DNA from 2 places in the Holdemania sp. genome. Region 2 is predicted to be linked to the other one. Evidence: a T-box and tRNA genes for the amino acid it is inferred to sense, from the RefSeq annotation. Region 2 holds a T-box; the other holds one or more tRNA genes.
The links. The T-box of region 2 lies ahead of thrS (threonine--tRNA ligase). A T-box ahead of a tRNA ligase gene usually reads a tRNA of that ligase, here a tRNA-Thr.
Positions count from the first base shown of each region.

Region 1 (10,957 bases), on a different contig from region 2:
CGTCGATTTCTTTTTCAGACAGCTTCCGGTCCTGCAGAAAAGCGGTGACAAACTGCGGCAGCGAGCCTTTGAAAACCTGATCGACGACTTCGCCGCTTTCCTCACGTTCACATTCGTCACGTTTGTAAAGTGCTCGGACAATCGACTTTTCATTGGCGATTACGCCTTTTTCCTGCAGCCGTTTGATGAAGGTGTAGGTCGTCGATTTCTTCCAGCCGAATTTCTGATCGCACACCGCGACCAGCTCTCCCGATGAAACCGGCTCCCTTTCCCACAACAGATCCATAAAGCGAAATTCAGCGGATGTCAATCGCATATCCAAATCCTCCTTTTCTCTCTGTTTCTACCCAAAGTCTACAGTTGTAGGCTCGGGTTGTCAAGTCTTCTTTTCTACTTATTTTCACCTCCCTGCAGAAAGCCGGCAAAAACGGTAACATAAAGCGATTTCCCATGCGAATCGCAATGAAGCTGAAATCACTTTTCATCACACTCGCTTGAAATTGGAAAATCCACGATCAGAGAAATTGCTGAAAAAGCCGCTGTCCGCCCTATCCCTGTATTTGCTTCAAGGTTTGACGGGTTGTGCTTCTTCGTTTCTTTTTGGCAGGTTGCCCTTCTTTCGTTTCTTTTTTATAATAAAGAATAAAGGACAAAGATGAAAGAGTATGGAAATCACAGAACGCGAAGCAAAACTTCTTCGTTATTTAAAAACACATAAAAAACCGATCAGCTGCGAGAAACTGGCTGATCTTTGCGGTTTGTCTGCCGACACTGCCCGGCGTGAACTGGGCCGCTTAAGCGTTTGTCTGAATGCTCAGACGGGGTGTCAGATTGCGGGCCGGCGGGGACAGGGTTACCGGCTGATCGTTACCCAACCGCAGCAGGTGGAAGCTTTTTTCAATGAGCTGGCGAAACAATATCATTGGGATGAACGCAACGACTTCCGGATTTTGGCTGCGATCCTGTTATGCCGAATTCTGGCCTCTGCCCAACCGTTATCCTGGTCCGAGCTCTGTCAGGAATTTGCGATCCCTGAAAATCAGCTGCCCGCGATTGCGGCGGTGGCTCAGGAGCAGCTGGCCACCTTTGAACTGACGCTGCATCCGGAAGCCGTGGGCTTTGTCGTGGAGGGGAATGAACTGAAAAAGCGGTACTGTCTGATCTGGCAGTCGTTATTGCTGGCAAGCCAGCCGGAAGCGGGATTGGATCGCTTCCATCCGCTGCCCGATGATTTCCGGCAGGAGCGGAAGACTGTTCTGACCTTGTGGCCCATCATTCAGGAATGTCTGAAGTCCGTTCCGCAGCTGACATTATCCTATTCGGATTGTCAGGCTTTGATCGCAGGTCTGGTTCTCTGCCGCTGCCGGCGTGATCCGAAGCTGCGGCTGACCTTGACTGACGAACAATGGCAGACGCCTCGCGATAAGCAGTCGGCATTGTTTGTTGAGGTCTTATTTCAGCATCTGGATGGGAACGAATTCCTGGATTCCAGAGAAAACCGGCGTTTTTTGGAAGTGCTGACTTCCGCACTGCGGGGATTGAATATTTCCATTCCGGAAGCGGCGGCAGTTTCCACTTCGATCGCCTCGCCGGTTCTGGATCGGTTCGCACGGCGTTATCCATTTGATTTTACAGCGGATCCAGACTTCCGTCAGCGTGTATCCAGCTGGTTGACGCAGTTGGATATCCGCCGGGCGTTCGCCATGCCGCCTTTTCCGTTAACGAGCGATGATCTGCTCAGCGATCCCCTCAGTGAGAATCTGGCGCTGGAGCTGACCCGCTGTGTTGAGGATTGCATGCGCGTCCCCCTGTCTCATGATTTTAAGCAGCAGGCGGCGAAATGTTTGTTTCCTTATTTAAAGCCTTTAAGTACGGAATCCGTGTTCACCGTCTGGATCATTTCCCGGCAGGGAATTGGCGCGGCTGGGAAATGGTTGGAAACGATCCAACAGCTTTTCCCGATTTTAACCGGGACTTCCGCGCTGTTTACGTTCAAGCCGGTTGAATTTACCGCGCTGTTTCAGCTCCGGCGCGAGGCTTCTGATTTGATCTGGACGGATATTCCCGATCTGCCGGGAATTCCGCCGGAAAATGTATTTTACTTCAAACCGCCGCGTTCGCGCAAGAAGATCATCGACAGCGGCTTTGATCCGTATACGCCGCTGCGGGACTGGCTGGGCCGCAATTTTACCATCGTTTCCAATTCGATCCGCTTGCGGCAGAAAAAAGACCTGCCCCGGTTGTTCGATGCGATTCCCGTGATTTCAGCACGGCGGTCTCTTTCCGCTTCTGCGATCACCTGTGTTCCCATCGTCAATCAGATCATGTTCCTCGGCGGCGAAACGGCGCACCTGGAAAAGAGCGAGCTTTATTTCTGGGTCAATGACCGGCCGTTAGTCTGGGATGGACAGGAAGTCCGGTTTTTCCTCTATTACCGATGTGCCGCGCCCTTGTCAAAAAGCTGGCGGCCGCTGCAATGGGTTTGTGAGCGTTGGCTGAAATTGTCTCCATCGCGGATGATCAAGGTGCCGGCGATGGCGCCGGCAGCGTTGTATGACCTGTTGATCGACACTTGCCGGAAACGTTAAAAATAAAAGACTGGTTTCCCTTATATGGAGTTGCTTTGACTGGAAATAAGCTTCTCTGGGAATACAGTCTTTTATTATATCAATGGAATAAAAGCCAAAATTACGATTCTCAATGTGTTCAGTCTTCCTTCACTTTCTGTCAAATACAGACTGCTTTTGCACAAGGCGAAACAAAATTATTCGTAAACGAGGAGCCAGTTGGGAAAATAAGAATGCAGCATTTCGATTACAGATTCCCTGTCGTTTGCGTTATCAAGGCAGAGAACAATCCGTGGAAATTGAGGCCTGCCCGATGATTGTTCAGTTGAATCGGGCTGCCGGATCTTGATGAAAAATGAAATTTCGCCTAATTCTTCAATCGTGGGATCTCGATCTAACGCATCCAGCAACTCTAACAGCGAAGTGTCTCCTTGTAAATTCACATTCACAGAGGAAATGGCGGTTTCGATTTACTCATTATACTTATATTTTATTAATTTTCAGTATTGTACCTTCTATTTTACTCTCCTTCAATTTCTCTTGTTTCCAACCTTAATTATTCAAGGAAGTCTCCCTCACTTTGCGATCGTTTCATTATAGAGTATTCACATTGATCTCTTTCGATCGACCTCGGAACATTTTGATCTATTTCAAATCCTGCTTCCACGGATTCTCTTTAGGCTGCAAGAAGAATAAAAAAAGCCGCAACCAGGCTGCTGACTTGTATCAGAAACCTTGGTTATGGCTTTTTTATTAAATCTATGAAGTCTGTAACTTATTTCGCAATCGCTGCGGAAGCGGCGTTGCCTGCGTTATATCCGCTGGTTACTGCCCAGCCGAACAGCGTAGCGCCCATGTAGACGTCGCCTTCCAGTCCGCCGACAACTTCACCAGCTGCGTATAAGCCTTCAACCGGCTGTTTTTCCGTGTTCAGTACCTGCATCCCGTCGTTGATACGCAGTCCGCCCAATGTCGCATAGTAACGGATATACTGCTGCAATGCGTAATATGGACCTTCTTCGCTTAACGGCGCGGTCAGTTCGCGGCCGAATTCATCTTTTTCACCCTTGGCTGCCGTTTCGTTGAACTTCGTCGCCGCTTCGGTTAACGCGCCTTCCGGCAGGTTCATCTTCTTTGCCAGATCTTCTAACGAATCCGCTTTGACCATAAACGGATTGCCTTCACCGTCGTTGGCCAGCCACTTCTCAACATCTTCATCCGAATAGATCTTCGATCCCGTCATGCCCTTATTGAAAGCGTCAAAGGATGTCTGATCCATGATCAGATACTGGGCCGAGTTCTTCTTCATTTCCTGCATCAGATCCCAGGCGTTGCCCTTTTCGTTTGCGAAACGCACGCCATCCTGATTGACCAGGAACGCCCCGGAAGCAGAATAAGCCGCGCCGACACCCGGGTTGCAATACTGGCCTAAGCCGCTTGGCAGAATCATCGAGTTTGGCTGCGTATTGACGAATTCCATATTGAAGGTATCCGCGTTCACTGCTTCCGCCATCTTCAGGCCATCGCCCGTTGCACCCGCATGACCGGCGTAAACAAACTGCTTATATTCCTCCGGAACCATGGCGTCGTTAGCGCCGAAGCCGCCGGTTGCCAGAATCACCGCTTTGGCGTTGATCGTGTAGTTCTTCGCATCGTCGCTGGCTTTTACCCCTTTGACTACGCCGTTGTCTACGATCAGCTCGACAGCCGGCGTATTCGTCATCACCGTGCCGCCCGCTGTTTTAAAAGTATCCGCCAAACTGGAAACCACCCCAGCGCCGCGGCCGGTGCCGGAATAACTGCGGGTTGGCTTGCCGTCTCGCTCATACGGAACATTCGCACCGTCTTCGGAAACCAGCCAGTCGAACGCCGCGCCGGTCGTATTGACATAAATATCCAGCGTCGCTTCGTCATTGTTATTATGACCGTTTTTCAACATATCCGCTTTCAGCTGTTCCGGTGAATCTTCAAAACCATCTTCCTTCTGCCACTGGCTGCCGGTCGCCATGGTGCCGGCGCCTGCCATGGCGCTCGCGCCGCCGACAACGCCCGTCTTTTCCAACAGGATAACGTTGTTGCCGTTCTGCTGCGAAGACAAAGCCGCGGTCAGACCTGCTGCCCCGCCGCCCACGACGACGATATCCGCGTCCAACGTCACTTCTTCTTTTGTCGTCGAAGAAGATTCCGCGGATTTTGTCATTTTATCCATATCCGCGCCTGCCTGAGTTAACGCGTCTTCCATCGCCGCTTTAAAACCATTCGACGTGACCGTCGCGCCGGATACGCCGTCAATGCCGATGGACTGGCTGTCCAGAACCTTCGTGACTAACTCCGGTAACGCTGCCGCGCCGATTCCTTCTGTTTCTGAATGCTCGATCACCTGGATATCCGTGATCTTTTCCGCATCTACCGTGACTTCCAGCGTAATATCGCCATGGAAGCCGGCTGCCGAGGCTTTATAGGTTCCCGCTTTCATGCCGCCGGTGGCTTCCGGCGCTTTGGTTGAGCACCCCGTTGTCAGCAGCATCGCCGCCAGAACGAGGGCAACTAATTTCTTCATTTCTTCTTTCCTCCTTTTATAGACGATCGTCTACCTTTATCTATTTTATCGATTCCCACGTTGTTGTCAATCCTTTTTGTGAAAGTTTTATGATTTTCAGGGACACTCTGAAAGAAAAAAAGCATTGGAATTCAGCGCACTCCAATGCTTACCTGCCATTTCTAATCGCTCTTCTGATCTCGAAATAAACGTCGATCAACGGTAATCTTCACCCGGATTTTCAGGTTTCAAGCAGAGCTTCCAGAAACCGCGGCAGGAAGCTTTCTAAGGCATTGCGGATCCGACTCGCCGTTTCCATTTCCGAGCGGGCCCGGGCGTGAAAGCGGGCGGCGTTTAACTGGATATCCTTGAAGCCTTCGACTTCTTCCTTTAAGAGAAGCTGAACGTCCCATTCCCGGCTCCAGGCGAATTGATGCCCAAAGCGCTGCGTTTCTTTCAAGCTGCTTTTCAGCGCTTCTCCCAGCTCGCGCATTCTTGGCAGATCGTAGGGAATCTGAACGTTGGGGGCATACCCGACATAGCCGGTAAACGGAACTCGTTGCCCTTCCGCCTCGCGCGTATCATAGCTTTGTGAGATCACGGCGTCGTATTCCTTTGCCAGTGCTTCCAGCTTCAGCGCCTGAACAAGCAACTCCGCACCGTCCTGGGCCGTTCGATCTCCCAACTGTTTTGCATCCTGCAAAAGCTGCGCTGCAATCTTTAGACATTCCTGTGATGACAGGGAAAGCGGATGCCTTTCAATTTCACTTAATTCCCGACGCACAGCCTGCGCGTCGACTTTCAGTTTCTTCTTCCAGGAAAAAATATGCTGCCGCGGCAAAATCACCAGCGGACTGCCCTGCGCTTCCGCCAAAACCAACGTTTGTTCCAGCTCCGCTTTCCGCTGCCGCTGCTGCAGAAAGCGAAGCAGAAGCAGAGCTTGTTCATGATGTGTCAGTATCATCGCACTCTCCTTTTTACCTTATTGCACTCCAGTTGAAACCTTCCTCACTGACTCACGGCTTTCGGGCTAATTCCAAATCAATCGTATCGACCAGCTCAATTCTGCCTCCATAACGATCAATCTTATTTTGAATTGCAGCGTAGAAATCCGCTCTCACCGCTTTGTCTAAAATGATATGATCCGACTGCGTGGCGATCAGCGAAACATAATCCTGCGCCGAATAGGATCGCTTCCTGGTATACATTCTGATTTTCTGATCCACAAAGCCATACCGCAGACTGATCTCGGATCTTCTTTTCGCATCCGCTTCGGTAAACGGCGGCGTTGGCGCGGAATAGGCCATATATTGGGCGTAAACCTGTTGAATTTCTTCATACAACGCTGCATTGCTTTGTCGATAGTTTCCATGCTTGGCAAACCGTGCGAACACACCGCCCGGTTTTAACAGGGCATACACCTTCGAATAACCGATTTCTTCCGGGATCCAATGGAAAGCCGCCGCGGAGTATATCAGATCGAAGCGGTTCTCCGGACTTTCATAATCCTGAAAAGCGCTGGTTACAACGGTAAAATCGGGATAATCACTGAATTTCTTCCGCGTCAGCGCTGCCAGCTGATCACCCAGCTCGACTGCGGTCAGGCGACAGCCGGTCTTTAATATCGGCGTTGTGGCCTGGCCGGTTCCAATCCCGATTTCCAGCACTTCGCTGTTTGAAGTCAGCGGCTGATAAGCAAACAAATCCTCGTATAATTCCGAGACATATTCGGGACTCCATTTGTCATATTCCTCCGCAACGGTGTTGAAGGTCCATTCCAAGCCTTGAATGATCGCCATGCTTTCCTCCTTCGCCGGTACCCGGCCCTTCCATAAACTCATGTCCGATGATCCGCCGCCGTGAACGCTTGATCAGACAACAGAAAAACGCACTGTTTCCAGGCTTATTTCACGTTATTCGAAAATGATTTTCTTTATGGCATTTTTAAACTCCTTACCGGTTTTTCTGATCACAGTCATTCCGTCGTCGGTTCAAAAGTGCTGAGTTATGGATTACTTTTATTATACACGGTTTACTCTTCTCTGTCCTTCATTTTTTATAATCGGTCTTTCGCTTGCCTCATTTTCATCATCCAATGAAGCTGACAGTCAGCCAGACACAGGACTTGAACCCGGGACCGACGAATTGCGCATGCAAACATTTCATTGCAAAGGGGATCCGAGCTTCTTCAGTGATCAAATAAGTTCCGCTCTGCAAACATCGCGGTGATAACCCTGCGCTTCGCTTCCGTAAACGCAATCGGCTGATCATAGCTGAACGAGATCATCCTGTTGGATTTCAGAAGATAGATCGTATTTCTGTAATCTGTCTGGAGCGGGGGATCCGTGTCGGGATTGAGCTTGGCAGCCGCAAAGTCCGCGTTCCAGACGTCCGCATCCAGTATAACCAGACCTTCCAGCGCTGCCAATGAACAGGATTTCGCTGAACAAGGAAGACCGCTTTCCCGGGCAAAGCCTGCGATCGGATCGTTTTCTTCTGCGAAATCAATAATTTCCAAATTTATATGGATTCGTATTTTTGCCCCATCATCCCAACCGTTAAGGCTCAGCCGATACCGCTGATCATTGCGGCCATCCGTGTTCACCTGTTTACTTTCCACAACTTCCTCAGTATAGCCAAGATCCGCCATCGACAACACCTGCGGCGCTTTCTGCCCAACAACATTCATATAGAAAAGAACTCCGGCCATGAAGAGCATAAAAATTAAAAATCTGAAATCCCGTCTGAACTCATTATTTAACATTTCTATCTGTGGATATTTCATTCCCAGCCGATCACCGATTTCTAACAGTTTCTTATTGACCATTTTTCTTCCCCTGCCGCTTCTTCTATCTGCTTCTTCATTAATTCTATTGTATCAAAGTTCCGTTGTTTTGAATGAAAAGCATAAAAAAATCCCGCTGAATTTCTCAACGGGATATCCTTTTCTCATGGTGCCGACTATAGGACTTGAACCTACCACCTACGCGTTACGAGTGCGTTGCTCTACCGGATGAGCTAAGTCGGCGTAAATATAGTTTATAAAAACTGTGTCCTTCTGTCAAGTTTTTTTAGCATTTTATTCGCAACTTTTGTTACTCCTCACTGGAAAAACTGCGAGAAAATTTGTTCGCTGAGATCCTCGGATTAAGAAAACTTGTTGTGAGCTTGGATTCTACACTGAATCGCGGTCAGAAACAACAAACTTCTGATCCTTCTCTCCTTCAAGCAACAATTTTCGACTTCATTTAAGGATTAAAAAGAACACAGTGAAAATGAAAACTGGACCCGAAAAGGAAACTTTAATTGCTTTGTGAAAAACAATTTCATCATTTTCTTAGAGAGGAATTTTAACTTTTCCGCAATCTTATTAGGGCAGGGTTTTGTTGAACCGCGGATGCCCGTCCGAATAGAGTCGACTTTTGGTCTTTTCCAATTCAATTCAAACCGACAGATTTTTGTCATCTGTCGTCAAAGGAGGGCAATTCTATGGAACATTTCCTGGAACTTTTCGATGCTGTAATTTTGAAAGTTGTATTGCCCTTGATCGAATGCACGATCAAAGTGATTGAATGCCGCTTAAAAATTATAGGGGCAAAAAAAAAGCGCTGCAACTACTCCCCAAGTGATTCAGCGCTCATCTGTCTGCCGCCATGCTCGTAAGAGATAGCGGTTGACGGGTGCCGCCTTTCAGCAATACCTTACACCTTGAGTATAGGCATTCCGGATGGAATTTCAACCTTTTCCTTCTCTTCTTGAGTACATTTATTCAATTCAGCGATGAGATTGGCCTACTCGCTATTATTCTGTTAAGCCTGTCTATTCTTGCCGGCTGAAACAAGGAAATCATGATGCTGGCTAAACTAAAAGGGGAGTTCATCGTTCCCCTTCCGTTCCCCTATTTATCCAGCTCATACAACAGCGGCAGATCGGCGACCGTGATGATCCCGATCGGCTTCTGATGAGCACTTCCGGACTCTGTGATCAGGATTGCCGAAATGCTGACGCCGCGGTGCAGGCTTGCCTCAAACAAATCCTGTGCTTCGGTGACATCCGCCGTGCGGGGCAGAAACAGAACCCGCTCTTTTTTATCCTTAAAATACAGACAATCGCTGACCACACCGGAAAGCGGTTTGTTCGTACGGCTCTGGTGCAGCGTCCAGCGGGCGATCATCTCCATCGTTAACAGCGCGTGAAATCCGCCCTGGGCATAGACCGGCAGCTTGGAGGAGCCCATCGTTTCCATGATATCTACCGCTTCCCGGATTTCAGTCTGGGGATCGCAGATTTTCACCGGCTTGAGAAAATGTGCGCTGACTCGCGGCGGTTCGCAGATTTTCCGCGCCAGCTCCTCAATTTCCGTAACGACCTCGTCGATGGGAATCGCGATGATATGTCCCTCGTCGGAGCGCTGGTGCACGATCGCATTGCGCAGATCGGCATATTCCTGCAGCTCCATTTCATACTTGCGGACTAACCCGCTGCTGCGGGACGCCTGGTTCAACAACTGATAAAAACGCGAATACCGCGTGACGCCGGTGATCTGCTTCAACTGCTTTTCGATCATCGCGAACGCGTTCAGAAACCGCTGTGCATTATCCATGGAAAACCCTCCTGATGAACTCTATTATATCAGGTTTTCCGTTTTCACCGCGAACTATCCCTCAGCTTTTCCACAATTTCAGTTTTTTTCCGGGTTTGTTCGTCTTTTCGCTTGATCAGACGGGCCGGAACGCCAGCCGCCAGCCATCCCGGCGGCACATCTTCCGTAACGACCGCCCCGGCGGCGATCACCGCGGACTGACCGATCCGCACCCCTTCCAAAATCACGGCGTTGGCGCCGATCAAAACGTCGTCCTCAATCACCACCGGTTCCGCGCTGGCCGGCTCCAGCACCCCCGCTACAACAGCCCCGGCGCCGATGTGGCAGCGCCGGCCGATTTCTGCCCGCGCACCGATGACCGCATTCATGTCGACCATCGTTTCCGCACCGATCTGCGCGCCAACATTGATCACCGCGCCCGTCAGAATGACCGCATTCTCCCCGATCTCCGCCGCATCCCGAATCCAGGCTCCCGGTTCAATCCGGCAAGGCAGATCCTGAATCGCAAGCAACGGCCAGGCGCTCTGACGCTGCAGACAGACTAACCGCAGATCGCGCAGCCGGTCTTTCTGGGCCTGCAGCTGAGGGCGCAGGCTGTCCCATTCACCGATTACCAGCTTGAACGATTCGCCATAGACCGCGGCGTCTGTCCAGTGCGTCGGGGAGTCTTCGTTAAACAGCAAAAGCACCTCTGTGCTGCGTGGGTGATCATGCAGCTTCTGAATCAGTTCTTCGGTTTTCATTCGCACGCTTTGACCTCCACCTTCCCGATATACACCGACGGGCCGGTTAATAAGCACTGTTTGTCCGGCGCTTGTTCCACGTGCAGCAGTCCGCCCGGGCAGCGAACCTTACAAGGCAGCGGACAGAGGCCGAAGATCGCCGCTGCGACGGCGCTGGCGCATGCGCCGGTACCGCAAGCCAAGGTCCAGCCGACACCCCGCTCCCATGTTCTGACCTGCAGCTCGCCGTTTTCCTTCAAACGTGCGAAATCCACATTCGTGCCTTCCTTAAAGAATGGATGTCTGCCGAGGGTACGGGCCTGTTCCTCGCTGACGGCTTCCGGATCCGGCGTAAAGAGCACGGTATGGGGAACGCCCAGCCAAAAGCTGCAGGACTGCTGCTGAGAAAGAAAAGGTGCGTGAAGCAACCCTGGAAGCAGCGGTTGATTCGTCATCCGCTTCGCGTCAAAATCCGGAATGCCCGCTTCCACCCGACAGATAAACGGCTCGGTTGAACAAATCCACA
Region 1 covers NZ_CFQZWI010000029.1:1,054-12,010, reverse strand. The annotation lists gene AC5OW4_RS06440 (BlaI/MecI/CopY family transcriptional regulator) at 1-316, opposite strand, end outside; gene AC5OW4_RS06435 (HTH domain-containing protein) at 666-2,588, shown strand; gene AC5OW4_RS06430 (FAD-dependent oxidoreductase) at 3,343-5,127, opposite strand; gene AC5OW4_RS06425 (hypothetical protein) at 5,348-6,070, opposite strand; gene AC5OW4_RS06420 (class I SAM-dependent methyltransferase) at 6,123-6,947, opposite strand; gene AC5OW4_RS06415 (hypothetical protein) at 7,295-7,795, opposite strand; tRNA gene AC5OW4_RS06410 (tRNA-Thr) at 8,059-8,134, opposite strand; gene AC5OW4_RS06405 (hypothetical protein) at 8,596-8,769, shown strand; gene AC5OW4_RS06400 (CBS domain-containing protein) at 9,005-9,709, opposite strand; gene dapD (2,3,4,5-tetrahydropyridine-2,6-dicarboxylate N-acetyltransferase) at 9,754-10,452, opposite strand; gene dapF (diaminopimelate epimerase) at 10,449-10,957, opposite strand, start outside.
Region 1: it has a tRNA-Thr gene. The T-box ahead of thrS (threonine--tRNA ligase) is inferred to sense a tRNA for this amino acid. The anticodon was not compared.

Region 2 (6,153 bases):
GCAGGCAGCGATTAAGAATGACAAGCACTAAAATTTAAAGAGGCTCAAAAGGCAGGCTGATTTACGGCCTGCTTTTTTCTCGTTCGAAGATTAAAAACGCGATGTTCAAAAAATTCAGCCCTTTGAAAAAAAGAAAAAACACAAGGGCAGGGAGTTCGCTTTCTCTTTAGAAAACGTTTATAATAAAAGCAAGGAAAGATGGTGATTGAAGTATGAAAAGTATTTGTGTGATCAGCGGCGGCGGCAGCGGCATGGGTTTGGAAGCAGCGAAGATTTTAGGCCGGAAACATAAAATCATTCTGATGGGAAGAACGGTGGCTAAACTGGAAAATGCCGTTAAACAGCTGAGTGATGTGGGAATCGAGGCCGAGGCTTACCCGGCTGATGCCAGTCATCGCGAATCTGTCAGAAAATTGGCGGCGTATGCGGCGCAGCTGGGTGAGGTTAAAGTGCTGATCCATGCCGCAGGCGTTTCTCCGCATATGACAGATGCGCAGAAAATCTTCGAGATCAACGCGATTGGAACGATGAACATGGATGAGGAATTCGTGAAAATCATGCCGGAAGGCAGCTGTATCCTCAATGTTTCCAGCATGTCGGCGTACATGCTTCCGGCGGATAAGGTGCCAAAACAGATATATAAGCTGAGTCTGAGCGATGCGGAGGCCTTCCGTCTGGCAGTGAATCAGATGCTCAGCCAAGTTCCGCTGGAGCAGCAGACCGGGACAGCCTATACCCTTTCCAAAAACTTTGTTCTCTGGTATACTGCGCGGATGGCTGTGAAGTTTGGCAAGCAGGGAATTCGGATCGTCTCAATTTCGCCGGGTACCTTTAAGACACCGATGGGTGAAATTGAAGGCAAGGAAGCCGCTTCCTTCGCAGAGCGCGGTGCTTTAGGCCGGATGGGCGAACCGGAAGAAATCGCGAAGATGATGGCGTTTATGGTCAGTGATGAATGTTCCTACCTGACCGGCGTCGATATTCTGTATGACGGCGGTTCTGTTGCCGCGCTGCAGGCGATGAAGGAAGATCGCGCTCAGTAACAACCAATAAAGATGATTTCAGCGTGAGGCTGGAGCCGGCGTTCTGAAAAAGACGTTGCTTGCTTCAGCTTTTCAGTACGGAGAAGAGGAGAAAAACATGAAAACAAAATTTGCGATTTTAGGGGCTGGCAAGCTGGGCAGCATTGTGGCCCGGGCCTGGAAAGCCGGCAAGATGCCGGAATATGAGCTGGTCGGCATTCTCAGCCGGACGGCGGACTCCGCTCATGCCCTGGCGGCGGAGGTCGGCGTGGCCTGGACAACTCAACTGGAAGAGCTGCTGAGGTGGAAACCGCAGATCGTCGCGGAAGCCGCTTCCGTCGAGGCGGTGAAAGCCAATGCGATCGCGGTTTTACAAGGCGGAGCGGATTTCGTCACGCTGGCGATTGGGGCGTTTGCGGACGCTGATTTTTATGAAGAAGTGCAGGCGGTCGCGCGCGCGGCCGGCCGCAAGGTTTACATCGCTTCCGGCGCGATCGGGGGCTTTGATTTAATGCGCACGGCAGCTGTGATGAGTCCGATCGAAGCGTCCATTACTTCCGAGACCGGACCACAGTATCTGCGCACAACGCCGGTCTATCGTGAAGAAATGGCGGCCAGCGAAACGACGCTGACCGCTTTTGAAGGCACTGCTAAGGAAGCGATCGCTTTGCTTCCCCGCCGGGTGAACGTCGCCGTTGCCACGTCGCTGGCCACCAACGGGCCGGAGCATACCGGTGTGAAGATCGAAAGTACGCCGGGCTTTATCGGTGATACCCATACGATCCGGGTGGAAGGTGAGGAAATCAAGGCGGAAATTGCGATCTATTCCCGCACCAGCGCGATCGCCGGATACAGCGTTGTGGCTTTGCTCAACAACATCGCTTCCCCGATTCAGTTCCAGTAGTTTTTCCTTCCCGGCAGGTATAAATCGGAAAAAAACGCCGAGAATACTGGCAGGAGGAATTAATGATGAAAAAAACAATTCTGCGGTACGCTGCGGTCTGCTTGGGATTTGCTTTGATTTTGGGCGGCTGCAGCAGAAACAACAATTCAGCCACACCCACGCCGTCGATGACCCCTTCGGCCTCGCCGGAAAGCTCAATGACACCGACGGAAACGGTAGAACCGATTGCCAGCATTCAGGATGTTCTGGATCACTTCCAGAATAACAATTACACCTTCAACCAGGTGACACCGATTGAAAATACAGATTTCAACGCGCTGGAAGGCACCTCGTTTCAATACAACGATCAGGTCTATTACCTTTATCGTTTTGATCCGGCCAACGAGGAAAGTCAGAAAATGCTGAACTATGCGAGTCAGAACGGCCGGATGAAGGTCAACGCTAACGGTCAGGAAACCGAATACTATGCATATGTCAACGGCAATACAGCTTTGATCTACGACAGTAAGGAAATGATCGAAGACCTGAAGGAAATCTATTCGCAATACCGCAATTCCACAACGCAGGGTCAATAAGACTCTGCCTTTTCTTTCCCGTGATATAATGAAAGCAGAAAGCAGAAAGCAGAAGGCAGGGATGACGATGCGCAGAAAAGGAAGCTTTATCGTCGCATTGCTTGCGATGATGGTGATGCTGAGCGCTTGCGGCTGGCTGGATCAGCTGTGGATTCTGGCCAAGACGAGCCGGGCGCTGACGACGATGGAATCCGTGACCGCAGACATCACGATTGAGGCTGAAGGCAAGGCTGGCAACCGCTATCTATGGCTGCCCTATCATGTTGCCGGACAGGGTGTGCTGCAGGGACGGATGGAAGAACCCGCAGTCAATCTGGATTTGCGCTGGCAGGGCGGCAGCGGCGTGCTTCAGATTCCGCTGCATGTTCAAGCTCAATGGTGCTGGCAAGAGGACCGCTGGCAAAAATATGATCTGAATCAGAAACAATGGGTTGATCAGCCGGGGGCCGAACCAGCCTTGCCGGATTGGAAAGCCATTCTGGCTGTTTTGAAAGCCGGCCGCTGGTCGATGCAGGAAACGATCGGGAACGTCCGCTGTGCCGAGGTCAGTCTGACGCTGGATGCAGTTACGGCCGCAGCTTATTTCAAAGAATGGGGTCTGGAAGATCCGATTGCCGCGATGATCGAAAGTCAAAAAACGCTGACTGTTCGGTTCGCGGTAAAGGAGGAAACCGGGGAACCCGTCCGCTTAACGCTGGACAGCGGCGGAACGGAGGAGCTTTCCGGCGATTTGTCGATGACGCTGGATCAGCTGCATATCCAGGCTGATTTTTCACAGATCGACCAAACGACCTGGGTGCAGCCTTAAATCTGTTCATCGTTCTGAATTTCTGGAAAAAATTCATTTCCATTGACAAGGCAGGAAAACCGGTGTATAAAAGAGGTACATACAAAGACCAGGACATGATCGTTTCAGAACTTGGATCAGAGAGGTTTCCGGAAGGTGCGAGGAAGCTGAAAAGGGAAATGGTTACCGCCTGCGAGTATCGCTTTTGAAAAAGCGACGATTCTCATCGTTATTGAGCTTGAGTGCCTGTTTCATGGAAGAAACAGGAAATAAGGTGGTACCGCGTTGAACAACGTCCTTAATCAGGGGCGTTTTTTTGTGGTCTTAGAAAAACAGGAGGAAGGAACTATGATCAACATTAAAGAAGACGAGCATCTGCATGTGCTCAACCACAGCTGTGCGCATTTGTTGGCGCAGGCTGTCAAACATCTGTATCCGCACGCAAAATTCTGGGTTGGACCGGTCATTACCGACGGCTTTTACTACGACATCGACTTGGGCGACGATGTGCTGCATGAGGAAGATCTGGCGAAGATTGAAAAAGAAATGAAGAAGATCGCCAAGGACGGCAAGCGTATTGTCCGGCATGAAATCTCGAAAGCGGAAGCGCTGGAGATGTTTAAGGACGATCCGTACAAGCTCGATCTGATCGGGCACATGGACGAGGACGATACGGTGATCAGCTGCTACTCCCAGGGGGATTTTACCGATCTGTGCCGAGGCCCGCACGTTGAGAGCGTCAAGGAGCTGAAGCATTTCAAGCTGCTGAAAGTCAGCGGCGCGTACTGGAAGGGCGATGCCAACAACAAGATGCTGCAGCGGGTTTACGGCATCTGCTTCGATACCGACGAGGAAGTTCAGAACTATCTGAATTTCCTGGAAGAAGCGAAGAAGCGCGATCACAAGAAATTAGGCCGCGAGCTGGATCTGTTTATGATGAGCGAGTATGGCCCGGGGTTCCCGTTCTTTTTACCGAACGGCATGATCCTGCGCAATGTGTTGGAAAACTACTGGTACGAAGAACACACTAAGGAAGGCTATCAGTTCATCAAGACGCCGATCATGCTTTCCAAGGAATTGTGGGAGCTGAGCGGACACTGGGCAAATTACAAGGAAAACATGTATACGACGATGATCGACGACCGCGAGTTCGCGATCAAGCCGATGAACTGTCCGGGCGGAATGCTTGTGTATAAAAACGGCCTGCATTCCTATAAGGATCTGCCGCTGCGCGTCGGCGAGCTGGGACAGGTCCACCGTCACGAAGCCAGCGGCGCCTTAAACGGATTGTTCCGCGTCAGAACGTTCACTCAGGACGACGCGCATATCTTCATGCGCGAGGATCAGATCGAGAGCGAAGTAGTCCGGCTGATCAACTTCATCGACCGTGTGTATTCGGTGTTTGGCTTAAGCTATGAAATCGAGCTGTCGACACGGCCGGAAAAGAAATATATCGGATCGATTGAAATCTGGGATAAAGCGGAGGCGGCGCTGGAAGCGGCGTGTCATGCAGCGGGCAAGGCCTGCAAGATCAATCCGGGCGACGGTGCGTTCTACGGACCGAAGCTGGACTTCCATTTAACGGACAGCCTGGGACGGGTCTGGCAGTGCGGCACGATCCAGCTGGATATGAATCTGCCGGAACGCTTTGATCTGACATATGTCGACGCGGACGGTTCCAAGAAACGTCCGATCATGCTGCACCGCGTTATCTTTGGCTCGATCGAGCGCTTTATCGGCATTCTGATCGAACATTACGCCGGTGCTTTCCCGATGTGGCTGGCGCCGCAGCAGGTCGTCATCGTTCCAGTGCATCATGAACGGCATCTGGACTATGCGAAAGAATTGGAAGCGATGTTGTTGGCCAAGGGCGTGCGCGTGAAGGTCGACGGCCGCAACGAAAAGCTGGGCTACCGCGTTCGTGAAGCGCAGACGCATAAGATTCCGATGCAGATTGTCGTCGGCGACGGTGAGGTTGAAAACAACACGGCGACGGTTCGCCGGTATGGCAAGAAAGACTCCGTTACAATCAGCAAAGAGGAACTGCTGGAAAGCATCCTCAACGAAATTGAAACGAAGGCGCGCGTATGAAGAAATGGCTTTGTTTCCTCAGCGTTCTTGCGCTGACGGCAGGGTGCGCCGCCAATCCTAAAACACCGGAAGCAACTCCGGAAACATCGCCGGAGCCGACTGTGGAAACCACGCCGGTTTCCTTGTCGATCCTGGGTCCGACCGGAGCTCCGGCGCTGGCCTTGATCGCGCCGATGAAGGCGGGACAGGATGTGACGCTTGTCGACGGTACGGATGTGCTGCAGGCCGCGTTCGTCAATCCGAATCCGGAATATGACGTGATCGTCGCGCCGAGCAATCTGGGTGCGAAGCTGGCCGCCAATGGCAAAACAACCTACCGGATGGAAAGTATCTTAACCTGGGGAAATCTGTATCTGGTCGCGGCGGATGAAGCGGCCTTGGAAAACGCGGGTGTCTTTGCGGCTTTCGGCGAGGGTGCGGTGCCGGGCAAGGTGCTGGAAACCGTTTTGCAGGCTAATCCGGTTACGCCGGAAATCACCTGGTATGCCAGTGTGGCGGAAGTCCAGGGCGCTATGCTGGCAGGGAAAGCCGACGTAGCGCTGATGGCGGAGCCGGCGGCGACGGCGACAATCGCCAAAGCGAAGGAGAACGGTCAGGAACTGAAGATCGTCATGGATCTGCAGGAACAATGGAAAACGGCTACCGGAACCCAGGGCTATCCGCAGGCGGCGCTGTTTGTCCGTCAGGATCTGCCGGAAGAAAAGAAAGCAGCCGTTGAAACCATGCTGCAGTCGATGCGCGATTATCTGGCGCAGGCGGAACAGGATTCGTCGA
Region 2 covers NZ_CFQZWI010000128.1:265-6,417, forward strand. The annotation lists partial or broken gene AC5OW4_RS13705 (putative PEP-binding protein) at 1-31, shown strand, start outside; gene AC5OW4_RS13710 (SDR family oxidoreductase) at 213-1,043, shown strand; gene AC5OW4_RS13715 (aspartate dehydrogenase domain-containing protein) at 1,141-1,926, shown strand; gene AC5OW4_RS13720 (hypothetical protein) at 1,992-2,501, shown strand; gene AC5OW4_RS13725 (hypothetical protein) at 2,569-3,309, shown strand; T-box leader at 3,385-3,591, shown strand; gene thrS (threonine--tRNA ligase) at 3,637-5,379, shown strand; gene AC5OW4_RS13735 (substrate-binding domain-containing protein) at 5,376-6,153, shown strand, end outside.